DNA from 3 places in the Mangrovibacillus cuniculi genome. Region 1 is predicted to be linked to each of the others. Evidence: riboswitches for the same ligand, from Rfam matches in the RefSeq annotation. Region 1 holds a riboswitch; each other region holds the start of a gene.
The links. A riboswitch is a leader RNA that binds a small molecule or an ion and turns the genes downstream of it on or off. The one in region 1 is predicted to bind S-adenosylmethionine.

Region 1 (2,271 bases):
TGCCCATGAATTCCCCCACCTGCATTTATGATTTGATCAACACCAAAATCTTTTACCAAAGTTGGTACTAAGCCCGGGTGGATACCCGCCGATGGAACAGCAAAGGTAGGCTTCCAGACATTTTCTTCTGATAATTTAGACACAATGTTTTGTACATCTTGAAACGGTAAAGCTACCGAACCATATGGAGATGGGAATAATGAAAAATCTGCACCCGCAGCACGAATGAATGTACCGAGCGAAATAGAATAATCTATTCCATGAGTAGAAGAACCACTCATAGCTCCTGCTACCGCAGGATGTGCCATAATCGGCAAATGCACTTCTTCGTCTTCACGGATAGCTTGCAGCAAATCTAGTCCATACGCATGAACGTTAAATAACAACACATCTGCACCGGCTTCATTAGCCCATCTTGCTTTGTTAAGTAAATCTGTTGATCTGCCGGTTAAATTCACAGCATACAAAGTTCGGTGTCCAGTCTCTTCATAAGCCTTTTTAGTAATTCTATTACCTTCTTTAATTCTAGTGACAAAGGGAGTTAATTCATTTTCAAAGAGAATCTCATCTTCCTTTACCAAATCCATACCACCATAGCATTGTGCTTCTAATTGTTGGTTTAAGTAAGCTTGATTTCTACCAATAACACCTTTAAAGATACTCATTAAAAGTGGACGATCATATACACCTAGAATGTCACGAATACCCTTTACACCATATCTTGGACCTGGAAATTGTTCAGCAAGACCACTTGAGAAAGAAATGTTTTGTAATCTAATTTGACCATCAAGTGATAGCTTTCCAAAGATGGTTGTTAGGATTGCTGGTAAATCTGGTGAAAAATTCACGGTAGGATATTCTATAATAGCTATTCCAAATAAATTGCTATCTTCTTCTACTTCTGTCACTGATACAACTCTACCTTTGTGTCGTAACAGCTGTTGTTGGTCCATTTCTGTAAGGTCCGTCCAAGAACCTACCGTCATTCCTAGTGCGATTCCTTCTGCTTTTCTTTCGGTTCCCCCAACTTTTGTGGGAAATTTATATGTTGCTTGAATGTAACTCATGCTTTCACCTCTGGATGTGATTAGTTATGGTTCATAGTTAGTTAAAAAAATTATTTGTAATAAGGATACTCATCTAAGTACGGGCCACATCACGTGGCGGGCGATGAGTTGTTACATGTCACGTAACAAAAAAACCTTCTCATCGCAAAGATAGAGAAGGTTTCTTTCTCTTATCTCCCAGCGTTGCTGCAAGAATTAGCACCGTGCCGTAAAAACGGTCGGTTGCCGGGCTTCATTGGGCTAGTCCCTCCACCTACTCTTGATAAGATTTCTATAAATTTTTATTGTTGGTTGCATTATTACAAACAACGAAGATTCTGTCAATTATTTTTTCAGAATATATCTAACCTTTTAATTCTTTCCACTGCTTCCCTTAACCTGTCCTCGTTAGCAAGTAATCCAACCCGAACATACCCTTCACCATATTCTCCAAAACCTATTCCTGGAGCTACAACAACATGTGCTTCACGCAACAATTTTTGAGAAAATTCTACTGAGGTAAAATTGTCAGGAACCTTCAACCAAGCAAAGAAAGAACCTGCTGGAGCTTCTACTTCCCACCCTATTTCATTTAGCCCACCAACTAGAACGTTTCGTCTGCTTTCATACGTATCTACTAATTCCGTTACACACGATTGGTCTTCTAGTAATGCGGTTATTGCCGCTTCCTGAACAGCTCCAAATAAGCTTACGTATAAATGGTCCTGTAAAAGTTCGACAGCTTCAATGATGGATGGGTTGCCAATCATAAAGCCAACTCTCCATCCAGCCATATTGTATGTTTTGGATAAAGTATAAACTTCTACTCCAACTTCTTTTGCACCATCTACAGAAAGAAAACTTTTAGGCTTCTTCCCTTCAAAACCAATCGCACCATAGGCAAAATCATGAATGACAGCAATCTTATGTTTTTTTGCCAATGCAACTGTTTCGTCAAAAAACTCTTTAGTCGCCGTCGCTCCAGTTGGGTTATTTGGATAATTGATAAATAATAATTTACTTCTCTCTAGGTCACTTACAGAAATAGAATCATAGTTAGGGAGAAAATTATTTTCCTCTATCAATGGCATAGGGATCATTTCAGCATTTGCTAAAGACACACCAGACCAGTAATCCGGATACCCTGGATCTGGTACCAATATACCGTCCCCTGGTTCGGTTAAACAAAGTGGTAGTTCAACAAGGCCAGCTTTTCCTCCAAATA
Region 2 (2,271 bases), 1.2 Mb from region 1:
ATTCCAGCTGGACGAAGGTCGAAGTGCTCACGAACTGCATCAATTAGTGTCTCTTCATCAGCAGTACCAGTACCGAATGTATCAATAGAGATAGAAACTGGTTGAGCTACTCCAATTGCGTATGCAAGTTGAACTTCACATTTGTCAGCAAGACCAGCGGCAACGATATTTTTCGCAACATAACGAGCAGCATATGCAGCAGAACGGTCAACTTTCGTTGCGTCCTTACCAGAGAATGCTCCACCACCGTGACGAGCATATCCACCGTACGTATCAACGATGATTTTACGTCCTGTTAGACCAGCATCCCCTTGAGGTCCACCGATTACGAAGCGACCTGTTGGGTTAATGAAGTATTTTGTTTGTTCATCAATTAGCTCAGTAGGTACCACTGGCTCAATAACGAATTCCTTTAGGTTACGTTGAATTTGATCAAGCGTAACTTCTGGATGATGTTGAGTTGAGATAACGATTGTATCAATACGAACAGGATTGTTGTTCTCATCATATTCAACCGTTACTTGTGTTTTACCATCTGGACGTAAGTAAGGAAGAATATCCTCTTTACGAACTTCTGTTAAGCGACGAGCAAGTTTGTGCGCTAAAGAGATTGGTAAAGGCATAAGCTCTTTTGTTTCGTTACAAGCATAACCAAACATTAACCCTTGGTCTCCAGCTCCAATTGCTTCAATTTCTTCGTCAGACATTTGTCCTTCACGAGATTCTAAAGCTTGGTCAACACCCATCGCGATGTCAGCAGATTGCTCATCGATAGAAGTTAAAACTGCACAAGTTTCTGCATCGAAACCATATTTCGCACGTGTGTAACCAATTTCTTTAATTGTTTCACGTACAATTTTAGGAATATCAACATAAGTAGAAGTTGTAATCTCTCCAGATACAAGTACTAAACCAGTTGTTACAGATGTCTCACATGCTACACGAGCGTTAGCATCTTTCGCTAAGATAGCATCTAGAATTGAGTCAGAGATTTGATCACAGATTTTATCAGGATGTCCTTCTGTTACTGACTCAGACGTGAATAAGTGACGTTTCTTTGTCATGGGGTTTCCTCCTAAAGTTCGCTTCCAGGTGTGGAAACGTTAATAATCACGGTACTCATGTCCTTCAGTAGTATGGGGAAAGATGCAATAACTATATACGCATCTGTAATTGATTCGACTACCGGACTTTGGCAAACCTTTGCTACATATATAAGGAAACTCGATAATCATGAGCTATATCCCGTAACAAAAAAAACCCTTCTATCATGAGAGAAAGGTGGTTACCGAAGCCTTTCACTCTTATCGTTCAAGGGGCCGAAGATGTTCTTCTGCACAAGCCTTGCCAGGTTAAGCACCTTTGTTTTATACAAATAATTCTGTTGTATGAAACAGGTTGCTGGGTTTCATAGGGCCTGCCCCTCCACCAACTCAGGATAAGAGTATCCGTTCAATGCTAAATCATATCTTTTTACCTTTTTGATGTCAATAGTTTTAAAGAAAGAACTAGAACCAATTAAAGGCTTAATGTTTTGAACTTTAAAATCAGAAAAAGCATGAACAAATAGTATACACTAATCATATAATTGTGTTATACTATTTAAGAATACTGAAAACGGAAAGGTTGAGTATAAAATATGGTATCTACATTTGCTTCGTTAAATTCCTTATTAAATAAGAAGTCTACCTACCATTCATTGCCTGTAGCAGACTTAGTAGAACATTGTTTACAAAACGGAGAAGCTACTCTTACAAGCACAGGTGCCGTGAGAGCTTTAACTGGTGAGTATACTGGGCGTTCACCAGAAGACAAGTTTATCGTTGTAGACAAACTCTCCGAAAAAACGGTTGATTGGGGAAAGGTAAATCAACCCATAACGGAAGACAAATTTGAACGACTTTATAACGATGTTCTTACTTACTTAGATGCTAAACCATATTTATACCATTTTAATGGCGCTGCTGGCGCACATGTAAGTTATCAAAGTCCTATTTCCGTTGTAACAGAAAAAGCTTGGCATAGTCTTTTCTCTCATCAGCTATTTATCAACGAAGTAGCACCAGATGCTGCATTAGAGCCAATAACTGTTATCAATGCTTGCGGTTTTAAAGCAAACCCTGCTGTTCACGGAACAAATTCCGAAACATTTATCATTCTTTCTTTATCAGAAAGAATTGTCTTAATTGGTGGAACGGAATATGCAGGGGAAATCAAGAAATCCATTTTTTCTGCACTAAATTTCTTTTATCCTTCTATGAATGTCTTTCC
Region 3 (2,271 bases), 1.4 Mb from region 1:
AGTAAACGGTATAAGGAGGACAATTAAAATGATAAAGGGTATTGATCTGAATACGTTCACTACTGCACTAGTAATCACGTTAGTGAACCTATTTTCCCATAGTTGGCCTTTAGACGTTAAGAAAAGCAATAAGCCCAAAAGTGTACCTAAAATAAACGTTATTACTACTGACATTCCAGTCATATATAAAGTTTCTAATGTAGCTTCCCATAGTTTCTCTACATCTACATTTGGAAACATATTAGTTAACATCTGACATCACCTCCACTTGAACACCTTTCTCTTGAAGGTAAGTCAACGCTTCATTCAATACAGAATTCACTCCACTTACATGTAAGAACAACTCTCCGAAAGCGCCATTTTTCGTTTGAGAAACATTTCCTTGAACAATGTTAGCTGTCACATCAAATTGTCGAATGAAATCTGTTAATACAGGTTGCTCTACAATGGAACGTTTAAAAGTAAGCTTCCAGATATGTCCTTCTGGATATTTTTCTTTTAGATGAGTAAAAGTTTCAAGTGAATCATCTTCTACATCGACTACCTGTCTAACAAAACGTTTCGTAACTTCTTTTTGAGGATTTTCAAACACATCGATAACATCACCTAGTTCTGCTACCTTCCCATTTTCCATTACCGCTACTCTGTGACAGATTTTTTTAATAACATGCATTTCATGTGTAATTAACACAACGGTTAACCCTAACTGTTGGTTAATGTTTAATAACAAGTCTAAGATAGAATCCGTTGTTTCCGGGTCAAGCGCCGACGTTGCTTCATCACAAAGCAGCACTTTAGGGTTGTTGGCTAAAGCCCTTGCAATTCCAACACGTTGCTTCTGTCCTCCACTCAATTGAGAAGGATAAGATCTCCCTCTTCCACCTAGTCCGACCAATTCAATTAGTTCCTGTACACGCTTATCTCTCTGTGACTTTGGAACCCCAGCAATTTCAAGAGGAAATGCAATGTTTTCTTCTACTGTTCTCGACCAAAGTAGGTTGAAATGTTGAAAAATCATACCTATCTCTTGTCTTGCTTCTCGTAGCTTAGTCCCTTTTATCGTATTTATTAATTTATCTGAAACAGAAATAGTTCCTTCTGTAGGTTTTTCTAGTCCATTTAACATACGTAGTAATGTACTTTTCCCAGCTCCAGAGTATCCAATAATCCCAAAAATCTCTCCACTCTGAATAGATAAATCTACGTTATCTACTGCAAGTAACTCACCATTCTTCGTGTTAAATCTCTTCGTTACCTTTTTAATTTCAATCACGTTGTCTCACCTTCTTTTTCATTCTGCATGTTTATTTACTATTACCCAACTTACGTTAATAAATTTGAATAAGAAATGTGTATCTATATAACTACTTCTCCTATCACTTGTATTAATCAACGCTTTAACCGTGCATTTAATTAAAGTGTGTAGGGTCTGCTAAAGACCAGTTAGATCATATAGCCAACCCAAAGTTATTGCTTTATCCATTTCAAAGGATACTCATCTAAGTGCCGACCACATCACGTGGTCAACGATGAGTTGTTACAGGTCACGTAACAAACAAAAATGCCTTCCTACAATGAGTAGGAAGGCATAAATATATAAGCCATTCCTCTCATCTACCAAAGCATAAGCTTTGTGTGAATTGGCACCATTTTAACAGTTGTTAACGGTTGCCGGGTTTCATCGGGCACGTCCCTCCACCTCTCTTGATAAGAGAAAAACTATTAAGTTAAATTTAAGTACGATTGTGAGTATATCATCCTATTCTTTTTCATGTCAACGAATTTATTTTTCTTATAATCTAGTTAACCATAAAAAAGATTCTATCACTAGAAATTGTCGATATTTCCCTTCAAAAGATAAAGAAGATCTGCTAAGTAGTGTGTTTCCAGAAAGAACATCTGATATTTCATGATCCGTTCCTTGAAAGACGCAGTCTGCATCTCCTTTATATTCTCTTTCTGAAACGACTTCTTTGCCTAATGTTATAAATAGTTGTTTACTTTCAGAACGGAACAAAACGTTTATGGGTGAATTAGGTAGCACCCATTTACCTCTAATACTGGATTTCCATCTCTCCATCATTTCCTCACTCCGCTATTCAATGTTTATGGGAGTAATTCCATTTCATTCCTCAAAGTTCCTCTGTAAACATTTCGACAAAATAAATTATTTCCCGAGAAATGTGTCATAATTTCTCACGATTTAGCTTTTCAAGTAAGTCAGGTACGGAACGAAAAGCATAAATTTTGTCGATAGGGTATCCGTCTTCG

Region 2: linked by a shared signal. The riboswitch ahead of metK (methionine adenosyltransferase) and the one ahead of G8O30_RS03770 (2,3-diketo-5-methylthiopentyl-1-phosphate enolase) in region 1 are both predicted to bind S-adenosylmethionine.
Region 3: linked by a shared signal. The riboswitch ahead of G8O30_RS10825 (methionine ABC transporter ATP-binding protein) and the one ahead of G8O30_RS03770 (2,3-diketo-5-methylthiopentyl-1-phosphate enolase) in region 1 are both predicted to bind S-adenosylmethionine.

What each region holds. Positions count from the first base shown of each region.
Region 1 covers NZ_CP049742.1:737,319-739,589, reverse strand. The annotation lists gene G8O30_RS03770 (2,3-diketo-5-methylthiopentyl-1-phosphate enolase) at 1-1,067, opposite strand, end outside; SAM riboswitch class I at 1,235-1,336, opposite strand; gene G8O30_RS03765 (pyridoxal phosphate-dependent aminotransferase) at 1,400-2,271, opposite strand, start outside.
Region 2 covers NZ_CP049742.1:1,977,707-1,979,977, forward strand. The annotation lists gene metK (methionine adenosyltransferase) at 1-1,064, opposite strand, end outside; SAM riboswitch class I at 1,302-1,445, opposite strand; gene pckA (phosphoenolpyruvate carboxykinase (ATP)) at 1,640-2,271, shown strand, end outside.
Region 3 covers NZ_CP049742.1:2,090,633-2,092,903, forward strand. The annotation lists gene G8O30_RS10820 (methionine ABC transporter permease) at 1-252, opposite strand, end outside; gene G8O30_RS10825 (methionine ABC transporter ATP-binding protein) at 242-1,273, opposite strand; SAM riboswitch class I at 1,608-1,714, opposite strand; gene G8O30_RS10830 (hypothetical protein) at 1,793-2,083, opposite strand; gene G8O30_RS10835 (thioredoxin family protein) at 2,187-2,271, opposite strand, start outside.